4 regions of the Micromonospora sp. WMMD1076 genome follow, and region 1 is predicted to be linked to each of the others. Evidence: riboswitches for the same ligand, from Rfam matches in the RefSeq annotation. Region 1 holds a riboswitch; each other region holds the start of a gene.
What was found. A riboswitch is a leader RNA that binds a small molecule or an ion and turns the genes downstream of it on or off. The one in region 1 is predicted to bind cyclic di-AMP.
Positions count from the first base shown of each region.

Region 1 (4,031 bases):
CATGACGCCGACGCTGGAGAAGATGTACCGGGCGATGGGCCAGGAGGTGCCCCGGGTCAAGCGGACCCTGGAGCTGAACCCGGCCCACCCGCTGGTCACCGGGCTGCGCAAGGCGCACGGGGAGGGCGGCGACACCGCCGCGCTGACCGAGACCGCCGAGCTGCTGTACGGCATGGCGTTGCTGGCGGAGGGCGGCGAGCTGGCCGACCCGGCGCGGTTCACCCGGATCCTCGCCGACCGCCTGGCCCGCGGCCTGTAGCCCGGCCAGGCCCGGCTGGACCCGGCCCAGCCAGACCGGGCCGGCTTGATCGACTTCATCACGCCGAGGTGGCGGTATCGGGATGCCTCCGATACCGCCACCTCGCCGACCTGGCGTGGATCATGCCGGCGTGCCGGCCGAACCCTCGTGCGGGGAAGGGAGGGGGCAGGACGGGCTCCCGAAGTCGGCTACCTCACAACTGGCCGGGGAAGAACCCGTGGCGGGCCAGCGGCTCGACGATCTGGTGCTCCTCGTACGACAGGTGCGACAGCAGCGTGTCGGTGAGCAGGTCCACCGCCTCCCGGAGCTGCGTGAAGTCGCCGGGCCGACGGACCAGCTCCACGAGCGCGCGGTCGACGCTCTCCACCACCCCGTGGATCACGACGGCCGGTGTCCCAGACCTCGCGGATCACCCGGATCGCCTCGTCGAGGGCGTCGACGGCGGCGCCGGGGGCCAGGCGCCGCCCGCCCGCCGCCTCGATCGCGTCCCAGAACGCGCCCGCGCCGAGCCCCAGCTCGACCCGGCCGCCGGTGAGCAGGTCCAGGCTGGCGACGCTGCGGGCCAGCACCACCGGCTGGCGCAACGGCAGGTTGAGGACGTTTCCGGCCAGGCGGATGCGTTCGGTGGCGGCTGCCACGTAGGACATCAGCGTCCAGGTGTCCAGGAAGCCCGGCTGGTACGGATGGTCCTGGAACGTGACCAGGTCCAGCCCGACCTGCTCGCAGAGCCGGGCCAGCGCCACCACCTGGTCGGGCTGCCCGGCGGCGGGGGTGACGAAGCCGCCGAAGGTCGGCTCGTGTCCGTGATCGGCCATCGGTCCCGCCCCTCCCGTGATCTTGCCCGGCCCTGCCACCGTAGCGCCGCGGCCGGTAGCCCGGCCGGGTGAAGAGCGTCACAAGAAGCGGACGATCGTCGCAAATCGCTCCTAGCGTCGGTTTCGTTCGCAGACGCGGACACCGCGGGCCGGAAACGCCAAATCCCGCCGCCGTCCCCGGTAACCGAACCTCGCGCGGGAGCGGGGGAACCACACGTTCCACGGTGCATCGTCACCTCGGGGTGAAGCCGCCACCGGCGGCCGGGCTCCTCGGCCCGAACCCGACAGCTCACCTCGTCGGCGTGGAGGAATCCACATGGCAACTGAATACTCAGCCCGAAGCCGCCGTACCGCTCTCGGAGCGGCCCTGGCCGGCGCCGCAGTCGGCGCCGCGAGCCTGTTCGGCCCGGCCGCTCCGGCCGGCGCGGGCGTCAACTGGGACGCGGTCGCGCGCTGCGAATCGGGCGGCAACTGGAAGATCAACACTGGTAACGGCTACTACGGCGGGCTCCAGTTCTCCCGCGCCACCTGGAACGGCTACGGCGGCCAGAGATACGCCGCCCGCGCCGACCTGGCCAGCCGGTCCGAGCAGATCGCCGTCGCGGGGAAGGTGCTGCGCGGTCAGGGCATCGGCGCGTGGCCGGTCTGCGGCAAGAAGGGCGGCTCGGCGAGCGTGGCGACCCGGTCCGAGCGGGCCACCACAAAGGCGGCACCGGAGCGGGCCGCCACGCGCAAGGCCGCGCCGGAGCGGGCGGCCACCCGCAGGGCCGCGTCGGAGCGCGCCACGACGACGGTGGCCCTGCGGTCGTCGTCCGGCGCCGGGACGTACCTGGTCCGGCGTGGTGACACGCTGTCGGAGATCGCCGTGACGCAGCGCGTCGACGGCGGCTGGCGCGCCCTGCACGAGCGCAACCGCGCGGTGGTCGGCGACGATCCCGGCCTGATCTTCCCCGGTCAGCGGCTGCGGCTGCACTGACAGCCGCCGAGAACGCCCGGCCGGGGCGACCCGGCCGGGCGTCCGCCCCGTCCGCGACACGCCGCGTCGACGGGTGTCCGGCCTGCTCCCGGCGTCCGGGAGACGGCCCGCGGCGGCAGTACCGCGATTCGTCGGAGCCGGTTGCTAGGGTCACGATGCTCGGCTAAGACGTGAAGAAAGCGCGGATATGACCAACGACCCGTTCTCGGCGGCCGCGAGCATCGACGAGCTGCTGACCCGCACACAGCAGGCGCTCACCGCGATGCGGTCCCGGGCCTCGGCGCACGCCGACGGCGAGCCCGGCGACCTGCTGCGCGCCGAGGGCACGGCCGCCGGTGGCCGGGTTCGCGCGGTCGCCGTCCAGGGTGGCCGGCTGGATTCCGTGACGATCGACCCGGAGCTGGCCGGCGAGCCTCCGGAGGTCCTCTGCGGACACTTCGTCACCGCCGCCAACGCGGCGCTGTCCGAGCTGGACGCCCGGGTCAGCGCGTCGGCGCGGGCCGACGCCGATGCGCTCGCCGCCCGGCTCGGCAGCATGGGCGACCAGGCCGAGCTGTTCGGCCGCGCGATGCACGAGGCGGCCGCGCGGATCCACCGCGACCGCGGCACCGCGTCCCAGGGCGCGCGCCGGGCCTGACACGGCGAAACGGCGCCGAGCCGACACGGGACGCCGGCCCGACGCGACGGGACGCTGGGCCGACACGGCGAGGCGGCCGGCCGCCGGGAGGACGACGACCGGCCGCGCACGCCACTGTCAGCTCAGGGTGACCGCGGTGTCGTCGACGACGAAGGACGTCTGCAACGAGCTGTCCTCCACCCCGCTGAACGAGATGGTCGCCGTGGTGCCTGCGAGCGACGAGATGTCGAAGGACCGCTGCGCGTAGCCGGCGGCCTTGTTCAGGTTGGAGTAGGTGGCCAGCGTGGTGCTGCCCGCCTTCACGGTGAGCTTGTCGTACGCGGTGCTCGTGGTCGACTCCGCGCTGTCGATGTGCAGCCAGAAGCTCAACGTCGCCCGGCATCCGGCCGGGATCGTCACCGACTGGCTGAGCGTGTCGGTGTGCGACGAGCCGTACCCGTCGAGCCACGCCTTGTACGAGCCGCCGTGCGCGGCCTGGCCGCTGTCGGTGGTGATGACGCCGGACGAGGCGCTCCAGCTCACGTTGCCGGACTCGAAGCCCGGGTTGGCGAGCTTGTTGCCGGAGCAGCCGCCCGACGGCGGGGTGGTCGTGGTGCTCGGGGTGGGCGTCGGAGTGCCGCCGGCGCAGGTCGGGTCACCGGACTGGGCCGGCACGCTCACCGCGTCCCAGGCCGCCTTGACGGTGTTGAACTCCGCGCAGCTGCCCGGGTAGAGGTTCTTCGCCGCCTGCAGCGTCCAGGTGCGGTACTTCAGGTACGACGAGGACGAGGTCTTCAGCAGCATGCCGTTGTACATGATCTTCATGGCCTTCTGGATGCCCAGGCCGGTCACGCTGCTGCCGTTGCAGGTCGAGCTGGACGGCTGCCCGTTGGTCGGGCTGCTGCCGTTGGCGAGCAGGTAGAACCAGTGGTTGCCCGGGCCGGCCGCGGCGTGCACCTCGGTCGACGGGATGCTGCTGGAGTAGCAGTTCGGGTCGCCGAGCGCGGACGGGTTGTACATGTTGCGGATCGGGCCGGAGCCGACCAGGTTGATCTTCTCGCCGACCAGGAAGTCCGGCGCGTCGTAGCTGGACGGCTCGTTGGCGAACCACTCGGTGGCCGCGCCGAACGTATCGGCCACGAACTCCTGGGTGCCGCCGCCGGAGATGCCGCCCGGGGTGTTGTCGTCGATGCCGTGGCCGATCTCGTGCGCCACCACGTCCAGCGAGCCGATCCACTGGCCGGCGGTGTTCTTGCCGATCTGCACCTGGCTGCCGTCGTAGTAGGCGTTCTGGTCGTTGAGGCCCACCCGGATCGGCCAGTAGCCGCCATTGCCGTTGGCGCCGTTGCGGCCCAGCCACTGGGC
Region 1 is NZ_CP120862.1:4,274,007-4,278,037, reverse strand. Features, by position in the region: gene htpG (molecular chaperone HtpG) at 1-259, shown strand, start outside; gene O7622_RS20365 (hypothetical protein) at 453-641, opposite strand; partial or broken gene O7622_RS20360 (LLM class flavin-dependent oxidoreductase) at 688-1,074, opposite strand; cyclic di-AMP (ydaO/yuaA leader) riboswitch at 1,247-1,392, shown strand; gene O7622_RS20355 (transglycosylase family protein) at 1,391-2,050, shown strand; gene O7622_RS20350 (YbaB/EbfC family nucleoid-associated protein) at 2,238-2,687, shown strand; gene O7622_RS20345 (M4 family metallopeptidase) at 2,805-4,031, opposite strand, start outside.

Region 2 (4,031 bases), 1.5 Mb from region 1:
CGAGCTGACCACCAACTACCGCAACTCGGCGGAGATCTTCGCGGTGGCGGCGGCGGAGATCCGCCGCCTCTACCCGGACCTGCCGCTGCCCGACGCGGTGCGGTCCACCGGCGTGCCGCCGGTCGAGCGCACGGTGCCCGCCGCCGACCTGCCGGCGGCCACGGTCGAGGCGGCCGAGGCGCTGCTCGCGCAGGTGGAGGGCACCGTCGGCGTGATCACGCCGGTGCCGCGCCGGGACGAGGTGGCCGGCTGGCTGGGCGGGCTCGGCGCGGGCCGCCTCCAGGTGGTGACCAGCCTGCAGGCCAAGGGCATGGAGTACGACGGCGTGGTGCTGGTGGCGCCGAGCGAGATCCGGGCCGATCCCGGTTCGGGCGTGCGCACGCTCTACGTGGCGCTGTCCCGGGCCACCCAGCGTCTCACCACGCTCGACCCCACCTGACGGAGACCCGGCAGTGATCCGGAAGTCACCCACAGTTCAGTTGCATACATAGCGATGTGAACATACATTGAGCCTGGCCGGTACGGGGCAGGAAGGGTGTTGGCGTGGGCGCAGGTCATGACCACAGCGGCGCGGTGACGAACGCGGCACACCGCCACCGGGGCCGCCTCTGGGCCGCCTTCGCGCTGCTCGCCGCCCTGATGGTGGTCGAGGCGGTGGCCGCGTTCACAACCGGCTCGCTGGCCCTGCTCTCCGACGCCGGGCACATGTTCACCGACGTCCTCGGCATCGGCATGGCGCTGGCCGCGATCACCGCCACCCGCCGCGCCGGCACCGACCCGCAGCGCACGTTCGGGCTCTACCGGCTGGAGGTGCTCGCCGCCCTCGCCAACGCCGTGCTGCTCGGCGCCGTCGCGATCTACGTCCTGGTCGAGGCGGTACGCCGGTTCGGCGAGCCGCCGGAGGTGCTGGCCGGCCCGATGCTCGTGGTGGCGGTGCTCGGCCTGCTCGCCAACATCATCGCGTTCGCGCTGCTGCGCGCCGGGTCGAAGGAGAGCATCAACCTGCGCGGGGCGTACCTGGAGGTGCTCGGCGACCTGCTCGGCTCGCTCGGCGTGATCGCCGCCGCGCTGGTCATCACGGTGACCGACTGGTGGTGGGCGGACCCGCTGGTCGCCGTCGGGATCGGCCTGTTCATCCTGCCGCGCACCTGGCGGCTCGGCCGGGCCGCGCTGCGCATCCTGGTGCAGGCCGCGCCGGAGCACCTCCAGGTCACAGCCGTGCACGACCGGCTGGCCGCCGTACCCGGCGTGGCCGAGGTGCACGACCTGCACGTCTGGACGCTCACCTCGGGCATGGAGGTGGCCTCGGCGCACCTGACCACCGACCCGGGCGTGGACCCGGGCGTGGTGCTGGCCGCCGCGCGGGCCGCCCTGCACGAGGACTTCTCCATCGATCACGCCACGTTGCAGGTCGAACCCGGAGCGTCGGCCGGAGTGTGCGGACAGACCGAGTGGTGATTAGGACACACTTAAATCCCTGTGGCTAATGTAGTCTTATGCCGGTTTTGCCCCGCCTAGTGGCGCTGCTCGACGGAGCCGCGCCCGGGCAGCGCCGGTAGTCTCGGTCGCGGCCGCACCCGCGGACGCCACCCGGCCCCGGTGGGGCGGCCGTCGCCTAATCGTCCGCAGGGACGAGCCGGGGAACCACGTACGTGGGGTGCATCCGCGTCAGCGGTAGGGATTTTCCGTCCCGAACCCGTCAGCTAACCCGGTCGGCGTTGACGGAAGGACGTGTGCATGCCCGCAGTGGCACCTGTACGACGGACGGCCGCCCGGTTGGCGGCCCTGCTCGTCGCGACGCTGGCCCTCGGCGTCGCGACCGTTCCGGCCTCCCCCGCCTCCGCGGCGCCGGTGACCGGCCTGCTCGCCGCAGCGCCCGGCGACGACGAGGGTGGCACGCCCGAACTGCGTGCCCAGCTCGACGCGGCCGGCAAGGGCTGGCTGGAGGCGAAGGCCGCGCTCAACCGGTCGGTGACCCGCCAGAAGCAGCTCAACGACCAGCTCAAGACGGTCGGCGCCGAACTGGCCGTCCGCGACGCCAAGGTCGGCGAGATCGCCGTCGTGGCGTACCGCAACGGCCGCCTGGGCACCGCCGGGGCGCTGCTCGGCAGCAGCAGCCCGGAGGGCTTCATGGACCGGGCCGCCGCGCTGGAGCAGGTCGCCGCGCACGAGGACCGTACGCTGCGCGACCTGATCACCACCCGGGACGAGGCCACCCGCACCCGCGCCCAGCTCGACGCAGAGATCCGCGAACAGCGCAAGCAGGTGACGGTGATGGCCAAGCGCAAGGAGCAGGCCGAGCGCGCCCTGGAGGTGGCGAACGACAGCACCTCGCGCAGCAGCAGCGGCGGTGGCAGCGTCCAGGGCACCTCCGGCAAGAACGCGAAGCCGGCACCGCGCAACTCGGACGGCTCCTGGCCGTCGGAGTCGTGCAGCGTCAACGACCCCACCCCGGCGAACGGCTGCATCACCCCGCGCACGCTGCACGCGCTGCAACAGGCCAAGGCGGCGGGCTTCACCAGGTACGTCTCGTGCCACCGGCCCAGCGGCTCGGGTGAGCACCCGAAGGGGCGGGCCTGCGACTTCGCCGCGCAGAAGAACGGCTTCGGCGGCGTGGCCACCGGCGGTGACCGGACGTACGGCAACAACCTGGCCGCGTACTTCGTGCGCAACGCCGACCCGCTCGCCGTGCTCTACGTGATCTGGTTCAAGCAGATCTGGCTGCCCAGCAGCGGGTGGAAGTCGTACAGCGGCGGCAACGGCGACCCGTCCAGCGACCACACCAACCACGTGCACCTGTCGGTGTACTGAGCCGCCCCGAGAGGGCCGGCCGGATCAGGCCGGCCGACCCTCCAGGGTCGCTCCGAGACGCGCCGCCAGGCCCAGGTGAGCCGCCCGGGCCTGGCGGAACGCGTACCCGAACAGTGGCGCCGGCGCGGTGAGCGTGATCTCCACGTCGATGCGTACCGTGCCGTCGGGCTCGTCGCGCAGCCGGGTGTGGTTGCGGACGGTCGTCGCGGGCTGCTGCCGCGCCACCGTGACCACCTCGTCCTCGCCGGCGATCAGCACGTCCGCCTGGTACGTGACCGGGAAGTGCAGCGGGCCGAGTTGCAGCCGGTCGGTGATCGCGTAGCTGGCCAGCGCGCCCGGCCGGGACGGCAGCTTCCGGACCCGGACGATCAGCGGATGCAGCTCACCCTGGCGACTCAGGTCACCGAGCAGGGCCACCGCTTCGGCCCGGCTGCACCGGGCCTGCACGGTGTAGCTGAAGCTGTCGCTGCTCTGCAAGCGGGGCCCCCTCGCCGTCGTGCGTCGCGACGATCGTCCCGTACCGACGCCGGACTGGCAACGGGTAGAAGGTCCCCTGGCCGCAGGGGGTGTGAGCGGCACGCTCAGGCGCCGGGCAGCACCTCGGGGGTGTCGTCGGCGAACCACGGCTCGGGCGCGCCGAACAGGCCGAGCAGGCCGGTCACCCAGAGCTGCCGGTGCACGAACCGGCTCGGCTCGGTGACCACGAGCTTGACGCCGCTGACCTCGCAGGTCTGGAAGCCGGCGACCATGGCGCTGATGCCGACCGAGTCGATGAACGTGACGAGCCGCATGTTCAGCTCGATCCGCGCCGGGCGGCCCTTCGCGAGCACCTCGGCGATCGCTTCCCGCACCTCGTACGCGGTGTCGACGTCGATCTCCCCACGGGGCGCGATCTGGACGACACCACCCGGCCGCACCGACTTCACGATCGACAGGCTCACGCGAGCACCTCCACTCGCCCGAAACGGGCGCCTCATCAGTACGCGGGCCGCGACCGAGAGTATTCCTCCAACGGCCCGGTCGCCACCCCCCGGGATGAGCAATTCGCGAACTGGGCACACCTGGGCGTACCCAATCCGGACCTCCGGGTTCCAGTTTCCCCTTCAAGGCGGGTCACGACCAGCCGTGCGGCCGGGCGGACCCGCCGATCCGCCGACCAGGGTAGCGGGCGCACGCACGTCCCGCGGGCACCGGTCCCGGCACGTTAGGGTGGTTCGTCC
Region 2 is NZ_CP120862.1:5,814,226-5,818,256, forward strand. Features, by position in the region: gene O7622_RS26155 (AAA family ATPase) at 1-439, shown strand, start outside; gene O7622_RS26160 (cation diffusion facilitator family transporter) at 544-1,458, shown strand; cyclic di-AMP (ydaO/yuaA leader) riboswitch at 1,603-1,733, shown strand; gene O7622_RS26165 (hypothetical protein) at 1,738-2,811, shown strand; gene O7622_RS26170 (SRPBCC family protein) at 2,836-3,288, opposite strand; gene O7622_RS26175 (STAS domain-containing protein) at 3,393-3,752, opposite strand.
Region 2: another riboswitch for cyclic di-AMP. It lies ahead of O7622_RS26165 (hypothetical protein); the one in region 1 lies ahead of O7622_RS20355 (transglycosylase family protein).

Region 3 (4,031 bases), 2.9 Mb from region 1:
GTGTCCTGAGGTGCGTGTGACCGTGGGTCGCGAGGCCGTTCGGCCTGGTGGTTCCCCAGGTAGACGAGGTGAGGGACATGACGCCGAGCACCCCGGAGCAGGCACTGACCGAACTGCGTGCCGGTAACCACCGGTTCGTCACCGGCGTCCCGCAGCATCCGAACCAGGACGCCGGGCACCGGGCGGCGGTCGCGGACGGCCAGCATCCCTTCGCGGTGATCGTCGGCTGCTCCGACTCGCGGCTCGCCGCCGAGATCATCTTCGACCGCGGTCTCGGTGACCTCTTCGTGGTGCGGACGGCCGGGCACACCGCGGGGCCGGAGGTGCTCGGCAGCGTCGAGTACGCGGTCACCGTGCTCGGCACCCCGCTCGTGGTGGTGCTCGGGCACGACTCGTGCGGCGCGGTCCAGGCCGCCCGGGAGGGGTTCCGGACCGGCGCCGCCCCGGTCGGGCACCTGGGCGCGGTGGTGGACGCGGTCTCGCCCAGCCTGCTGCGCGCCGCCCGCCAGGGCGTGGACGACCTGGACGGCATCGTCGACGTCCACATCGCGCAGACCGTCGAGACGCTGCTGGCCCGGTCCGCCGTGCTGGCCGAGCGGGTGGCGGCCGGGCGGTGCACGGTGGTGGGCATGTCGTACCGGCTCGCCGGCGGCGAGGTGCGGACCGTGGCGCAGTCCCCGGCTCCGCTGCCCGCTCCGGCGGCGCCCGCCGACCCGGCGCTGGCCGGCTGACACGCACGGATGACGAAGAAGGGCCGCCCTCGGGCGGCCCCTTCTCGCTGTGCCCGGGTCAGAGCATCGACATGTGGACGTGGTCGGTGTGGTTCGAGGGTCCGCTGTACGAACTCCAGCCGGTGGCCGGGAACCAGATCTGCCGGTTCCAGATGACGTAGTAGATGCCCAGCCGGTCGGCGTTGCGGATGAGGAAGGCGGCCACCTCGTTGCCGTACCTGCGGGTGTCGTTGTTGTGCCAGGCCGCGAAGCCGCTGTTCTGGAGCGACCAGTCACACGCCTTGCCCTTGGGGTGCTCCCACGGCCCGCCGGGCCGGTAGCAGCCCACGAAGCGCTTGAAGCCCGCGCGCCGGACCTCCTTGTACGCGTGCAACGTGCGCGGCGTGACGCAGCCCGAGGTGGTCGGGTCGTCCTCGCTGCACGACTCCGCCTTCCACCCGCCGTCGGCGGTACGGCCGGGGCCGATCTTGGCGACCGGTGAGGTGGCGGAGACCAGGCCGCCGGTGAAGCCGAGACCGCCGACGAGCTTCAGCGCGCGCTCGGCCTGCACCTTCTCGCGCTCCATCGCGTTCTTCTGCTTCTCCTGCTCGCGCACCTCGGCGTCGAGCGCGATCTTGGCCTGCTCGGCGCGGGTCTTGACCGCGTTGATGGCGGCCAGGCGCTGCGCGTTGAGGAGGTTCAGCTCGTCCAGGGCGTTGACCCGGCGGACGAACGAGTCGGGCGAGTTGCTCTCCAGCAGCATCGCCATCGCGCCCATCCGGCCGGTCCGGTAGGACTGGGCGGCGAGCTGGTTGACCTGCGGGCTGAGCGCTTCGAGCTCGGCCTGTGCCGTCCTCACCTCGGCCGCCAGCCGCCGCTGGCGGTCCTGCGACTTGGCGAGCTTCGCCTTGGCCTGGAGGAAGGCCCGGTTGGCGGCGTCGATCGCCTCGGTGATGAGCGGCGGTTCGCCGTCCTCCTCGTGTCCCGAGGGGGTGCCGGGGGCCGCCGCGGTGGGGGCCGCGGTCGCCGGGGTCGGCCCGGCCAGCACGGCCAGCGAGGCCAGCACGGCCACCACGGGTGTCAGCCAGCGGCGCAGGGGTGCCGTCACAGTGTTCCCTTCCGTCGGCCGCCGACCGGGTTAGCTGACGGGTTCGGGACGGAAGTGGCCCCTACCGCTGTCGCGGATTCACCCCATGTACCTGGTTCCCCGGCTCGCCCGCGGGCGATTGGGCGGCGGCACCGCTGGCGCCGGTGCGCGCCTTCGGCGGTGACCGGCAGCGAGGTTACCTGACAGCACTCCTGAGGATCTACGTCCGGAAGCCGACCAATAGCGAGATTTCGCCGTGGCGCACCGTGACCAGCGTCGCGTTTGAAATCGATGGTCACGCTGCGGAGTGTCACCATGCGGCCTCCGTGCTCTTTCCGCCGCCCAGGGCCTCCAGCGCGTCGTGGCGTCCGGCCGGCGGCCGGGCCGCGGGTGGCGCAGGCTCCGCGCCGCCCGAGCGCCGCCCGGCGGTGGTCACGATCGCGGCCAGTCCGGTCGTCAGCGGTACGGCGGCGATCAGGCCGAGCGTCGCCACCGCGCTGCGGACGATCTCCTGGGCGAGGAACTCGCTGGTGAGGATCTCGCTCACCGGGCGGGAATCGGCGACCAGGAGGAGCAGCAGCGGCAGCGAGGCGCCCGCGTACGCCAGCACGATGGTGTTGACTGTGGATGCGATGTGGGCCCGGCCGACCCGGGTCGCCGCCCGGTAGAGCTGCCGCCGGGACAGCCCGGGGTTGGCGTGCGCCAGTTCGGTGACGGTGGCCGCCTGGGTGACTGTGACGTCGTCCAGCACGCCCAGCGAGCCGATGATGATGCCGGCCAGCAGCAGCCCGTGCAGGTCCACGCCGCCCTGGAACATGGACAGCGTGGTGGCGTCCTCGCTGCCGAAACCGGTCAGGTGGGTGGCGGACGTGGCGAGCAGGCCGAGCACGCCGGTGACCACCAGGCTGCCGAGCGTGCCGAGCACCGCCACCGACGTCTGCGCGGTGATCCCGTGGGTCAGGTAGAGCACCACGAACATGATCAACGCGGCGCCCACGATCGCCACCAGCAACGGTGGCTGGCCGGCGCCGATGCCCGGCAGCACGAAGCCGAGGAGGATGGCGAAGCTGGCCACCAGGCCGCCGAGCGCGGCGAGCCCGCGCCAGCGGCCGAACGCCACGATCGCGGCGGCGAACAGCACCATCAGCCAGATCAGCGGCGTACCGCGCTGGTGCTCGGCGATGTTGTAGGACTTCACCGCCGGGTCGCCCGGGTCGGTCAGCTCGACCAGGACGACCTCGTCGCCGACCGCGACCCGGGGTGCGCCGGGCCCGGCCGGGATCGGCGTCTCGACCTGCCGGCCCGCGTCCGGGCCCTGCTCGGCGGTGACTGTCACAGTGCCGCAGGGGCCACCCCCGCCGTCCGGCGCCTCCGGGGTCGGCGGGCAGGGCTCGGTGACCACACGGGTCACTGTGCCGTGGTAGCGGGGGACGTCCGCTCCGCCGACCGGCTCCCGGTCCTGCCGGGGCCAGAGCACCAGCGTCGCGATCACGGTGAGCGCGAACAGCGGCACCACCACGGCGACGAGCAGCCGTCGTACGCCCGGCGGTGCGGCGGGTGCGGGGCGGGTGTGGTCGGCACCCATGGCGTCTCTCCCAACGGTCGCGGCGACGCCTGGTCCGCCGGACCGGTCTGGTCACCCGGCCGGCGCGGACGTGTCGACCACGTCCGGGTCGTCGCCCGGCCATGGTAGGCGGCCCGGCCGGCCGCTCCCGGACGCCGCGACCGGAGGTCTCCGCTCAGCCGCGCTTCATCAGGCGGCCGACGGCGGCCATCATCTCGGTCGCCATCTCGTCGGCCCGGCCCTCGGCGGCGCCCTCGTGCATGCAGTGCCGGGCGTGCCCGTCGAGCAGGCCCAGCCCGACCTTGTCCAGCGCCGCCTGGATGGCCGAGATCTGCGTCAGCACGTCGATGCAGTAGCGGTCGTCCTCGACCATCTTCTCGATGCCACGGACCTGGCCCTCGATCCGGCGGAGCCGGCCGAGGAGTTGGTCCTTGCTGGCGGTGTAGCCCCGGGTCGGGCTGGACGGCGCGGTCATGAGACCGAGGATAGCGTACCCCTCGGGGGTATGCTAACGTTCCGAACGTACCCCTAGGGGGTATCAGATCGGAGGGCGAGATGGAGACCACCTACCAGGTGAACGGCATGACCTGCGGGCACTGCGTCAACTCGGTGAGCACCGAGCTGAGCGCGCTTCCGGGCGTCACCGACGTCCAGGTCGACCTGGCCGGCG
Region 3 is NZ_CP120862.1:1,422,090-1,426,120, forward strand. Features, by position in the region: gene O7622_RS07040 (carbonic anhydrase) at 78-731, shown strand; gene O7622_RS07045 (hypothetical protein) at 790-1,818, opposite strand; cyclic di-AMP (ydaO/yuaA leader) riboswitch at 1,822-1,953, opposite strand; gene O7622_RS07050 (YibE/F family protein) at 2,108-3,382, opposite strand; gene O7622_RS07055 (metal-sensitive transcriptional regulator) at 3,537-3,836, opposite strand; gene O7622_RS07060 (heavy-metal-associated domain-containing protein) at 3,917-4,031, shown strand, end outside.
Region 3: another riboswitch for cyclic di-AMP. It lies ahead of O7622_RS07045 (hypothetical protein); the one in region 1 lies ahead of O7622_RS20355 (transglycosylase family protein).

Region 4 (4,031 bases), 3.1 Mb from region 1:
GGGACTGATGGACATCGATGGTTACGTCGATGACCGGGGTCGGTGTGAGTTCGTCAGCACCAGGGAACATCTGACGGACGCAGTGGTCGAACTGGCCGCCAGCCTCGGCCTTCGACCAGTCAAACGAAAGAAGCGGGCGATGCTCAACGGCGTCGACAAGGGCCCGGCGTACCAGGTGAAGTTCACGCCGCATGTTCCGGTTTTCCGGCTTCCTCGGAAACTGGCCAGGCAGAAGCTCGATCGCTTCCACCGATTTCGATCGATCGTCGCCGTACAGCCGATGGAATCCGTACCTGTTCGCTGCATCGAGGTGAACGATCCACGCGGGATGTTCCTCGCCGGGCGATCGTTCATTCCCACACACAACTCGAGCCTCGGGCGTCTGGGGCTGCTGACCCACTCGACAGCCGGTTTCATCGACCCGGGCTTCTCCGGTCACGTCACGCTGGAGCTGTCGAACGTGGCGAACCTGCCGATCACGCTCTGGCCGGGCATGAAGATCGGGCAGCTCTGCATCTTCCGGCTCTCCTCGCCGGCCGAGCACCCGTACGGCTCGGCCGTCTACGGTTCGCGGTACCAGGGCCAGCGCGGCCCGACGCCGAGCCGGTCCTGGCGGAGCTGGCGCACCTGGCCGACGCGCTGACGGCACCCGCAGTTGTTAACAGGGGCCCCCTCCTCTACCGGAGGCGTTAAGAGGGGGCCCTTCCTTACACCCGGCCGTAGCTGTTGATGTCGCCGTCGTCGACCCGCTTCATGGTGATCGGCTTGCCGGACTGGGAGGCGTGCACCACCCAGCCGTCGCCCACGTACATCGCCACGTGGTGCAGGTCGCCGTAGTAGAAGACGAGGTCACCGGCGCGCAGCTCGGCCCGGCTCACCCGCTTCGTCATGCCGTGCTGCTGGCGCGCGTTGTGCGGCAGCGAGACGCCGCCCTTGGCCCAGGCCGCCATGGTCAGGCCCGAGCAGTCGAAATGGTCCGGGCCGGCGGCGCCCCAGACGTAGATCTTGCCGATCTGGGCGCAGGCGAACTTGACCGCCGCCCCGGCCGGGCCACCGGGGTAGCCGGCCGGGCAGGGGGCCGGGCGCAGCGGGCCGCCGCCACCGTTGCCGTACACCTTGAGCCGCAGCTTCTGCAGCCGGGCGATCTCGGCGTCGATCTGCTTCTTCTTCACCGCGAGCTGGGCCTCGGTACGCGCCAGCCCGGCGATCATCTCGTCCAGCGGCCTCTTCTTGGCCGCCAGTTCGTCGCGCAGCGCCTCGACGGATCGCACCTGCTCGTGCTGGCGGTGCGCGAAGCGGTCGAGCAGCTCCAGGCCGTTGACCAGGTCGCCGGGCGAGCGGCTGCCCAGCAGCGCGTTGACAGTGGAGAGGTTGTCGCCCTTGTAGGCGTCGGCGGCGAGTCCGCCGACCTGGCCGAGCGCGGCGTCCACCCGGGCCTGGAGGGGTGCGATCTGCCGGCCGAGCGCGTCGGCCTGCTTGCGCCGCGCGGCGAGCTGCTCGCGTACGGCGTTCACCTGTTCGATGACCGGTTCGAGTTTGTTCCAGTCGCTGTCGATCTGCGCCTCGATCTCGGCGACCGAGGGTTCGGCGTGTGCCGCGGTGGCGCCGCCGGTCAGGACGACGGCGGTGCCGACGAGGGCGGCGAGGGCGATGGTGAAGCGGGACCAGCGGGTACGCGGCGCGCCGAGGGACCGGTCGACCGACCGGTTCGACGACGGCCGCGGGGCATGGAGTGCCACCGGGCGTCCGTACTCCTTCTTCCGTATCGCCTACCGGGTTAGCTGACGGATTCGGGCGGGAAGGGAGCCGCCCTACCGCATCGCTGCGGATTCACCCCAGGTACCTGGTTCCCCGGCTCGCCCGGAGGCGACTCGGCGGTGTCGGACCGTCACCGACCGGGTTGGACGGTGAGACGTGCGGCCGACGATTCACCAGAGTAGGGACCGCCGTTATCGATCCGCAACTTCCAGCGGCGTGACACTCCGTACGCGATGACAGGTCAGCCCTCGCCCACAGGTGAAGTTTTCTTTCAACACAGAATACCTGCTGGAAAGGTATTGACCCTCGCGGGTGCGCGGAGTGAGGGTGGAAACGCAGTGACCCCCATCCCTGTCCAGGAGGTTCGATGCACCTCTCCGCCCCGCCGTCGGGCAGACGGATACTGCTCGCCGCCGCAGTGGCGACAGCCACCGCGCTGGCGACCACCGGCCCGGTGACAGCCGCGCCGGACACCGCCGCGCCCGCCTCGGAACGGCAACAACAGTACGCCGCCGCAGCGGCCGAGTACGGCGTACCGCAGAACGTGCTGCTCGGTGTCTCCTATCTGGAGTCCCGCTGGGACACCCACACCGGGCAGCCGAGCACCAGCGGCGGCTACGGCCCGATGCACCTGACCGACGCCGCGCACATCCTCGCCACCCCGGGCAGCGCCCACGTCGACGAGGACGAGGACCCGCGCGGCGACGACTCCCGCCCGCTCACGCTCGACCCGGCCACCGCCGCCGCGCCGACCCAGGAGACGCCGCTGCCGCCCGCCTCCCTCCAGACGCTCGACGCCGCCGCCGCGCTCACCGGGTTCGACGCGCGGGCGCTGCGTACCGACCCGGCCGCGAACATCCGCGGCGGCGCCGCGCTGCTGGCGTCGTACCAGAAGGCTCTGGGCGGGCCGGTCGGCGCCGGCAGCGACCCGGCGGCCTGGTACGGCGCGGTGGCCCGCTACTCCGGCGCGGACACGGCCGACGCCGCGGAGGCCTTCGCCGACGAGGTCTACGACCAGCTCGGCCAGGGCGCCACCCGGACCACCGACGACGGGCAGCGGGTCACGCTCGCCGCGACCGCCGCGAAGCCGGACCGCTCCGCGGTGACCCGGCTCGGCCTGCGCCGCGCCGAGCGGCCGGACGGGCTGGAGTGCCCGGTCCGGCTGGCCTGTGAGTGGATCCCCGCGCCCTACGAGCAGCTCAGCGCCGACCCGGGCGACTACGGCAACCACGACCTGGGCAACCGGCCGAAGCAGCAGAAGATCGAGTACATCGTCATCCACGACACCGAGGGCTACTTCGGCCCGAGCGTCGACCTGGTGAAGCGGGCCGACTATCTGGCCTGGCACTACACGCTGCGCTCGGTGGACGGCTACATCGCCCAGCATGTCAAGACCAAGGACGTGGGCTGGCACGCCGGCAACTGGTACGTCAACGCCAAGTCCATCGGCCTGGAGCACGAGGGCTTCGCCGGCCAGGGCACCTGGTACACCGAGGCGATGTACCGGACCTCCGCCAAGCTGGTCCGCCACCTGGCGCTGAAGTTCGGCATCCCGATGGACCGGCAGCACATCATCGGCCACGACAACGTGCCCGGCACCACCGCCGGCACGGTGCGCGGCATGCACTGGGATCCGGGTCCGTACTGGGACTGGTCGCACTACTTCGACCTGATGAAGGCGCCGTTCCGGACCACCGGCACGGCCCGGACCGGCCTGGTCACCATCGACCCGGACTTCGCCACCAACCGGCCCGCGTTCCTCGGCTGCAACCAGCAGCCGCCCGGCGTCCCGACGCCCACCCCGCCGGCCCAGCCGTGCCCGTCGCGCGGCTCTTCCGCGGTGGTCCTGCGGACCGCGCCGAGCCTGGACGCCCCGCTGGTCAACGACCTCGGGCTGCGCCCGGACGGCACGCCGGACACGATGTACATCTCCGACCACGGCGCCCGCGCCTCGGCCGGTCAGACGTACGCGCTCGCCGGCCGCCAGGGTGACTGGACAGCGATCTGGTACCTCGGCCAGAAGGCGTGGTTCCTCAACCCGGCCTCCGCGCCGACGGCCAAGTGGGCCACCGGCTTCGTCGTGACGCCGCGGCCCGGCAAGGCCACCATCCCGGTGTACGGGCGGGCCTACCCGGAGCAGGCCGCCTACCCGGACACCATCCCGTACCAGACCATCTCGCCGCTTCAGTACACGTTCGCCGCCGGCCAGCGGTACGCGGTGGGCGGGGTGCTGCCCGGCGAGTACTACCGGGCGGTCTCGTTCGACGGTTCGG
Region 4 is NZ_CP120862.1:958,830-962,860, reverse strand. Features, by position in the region: partial or broken gene O7622_RS29175 (hypothetical protein) at 1-172, shown strand, start outside; partial or broken gene dcd (dCTP deaminase) at 368-643, shown strand; gene O7622_RS04725 (C40 family peptidase) at 708-1,739, opposite strand; cyclic di-AMP (ydaO/yuaA leader) riboswitch at 1,753-1,887, opposite strand; gene O7622_RS04720 (peptidoglycan recognition family protein) at 2,126-4,031, shown strand, end outside.
Region 4: another riboswitch for cyclic di-AMP. It lies ahead of O7622_RS04725 (C40 family peptidase); the one in region 1 lies ahead of O7622_RS20355 (transglycosylase family protein).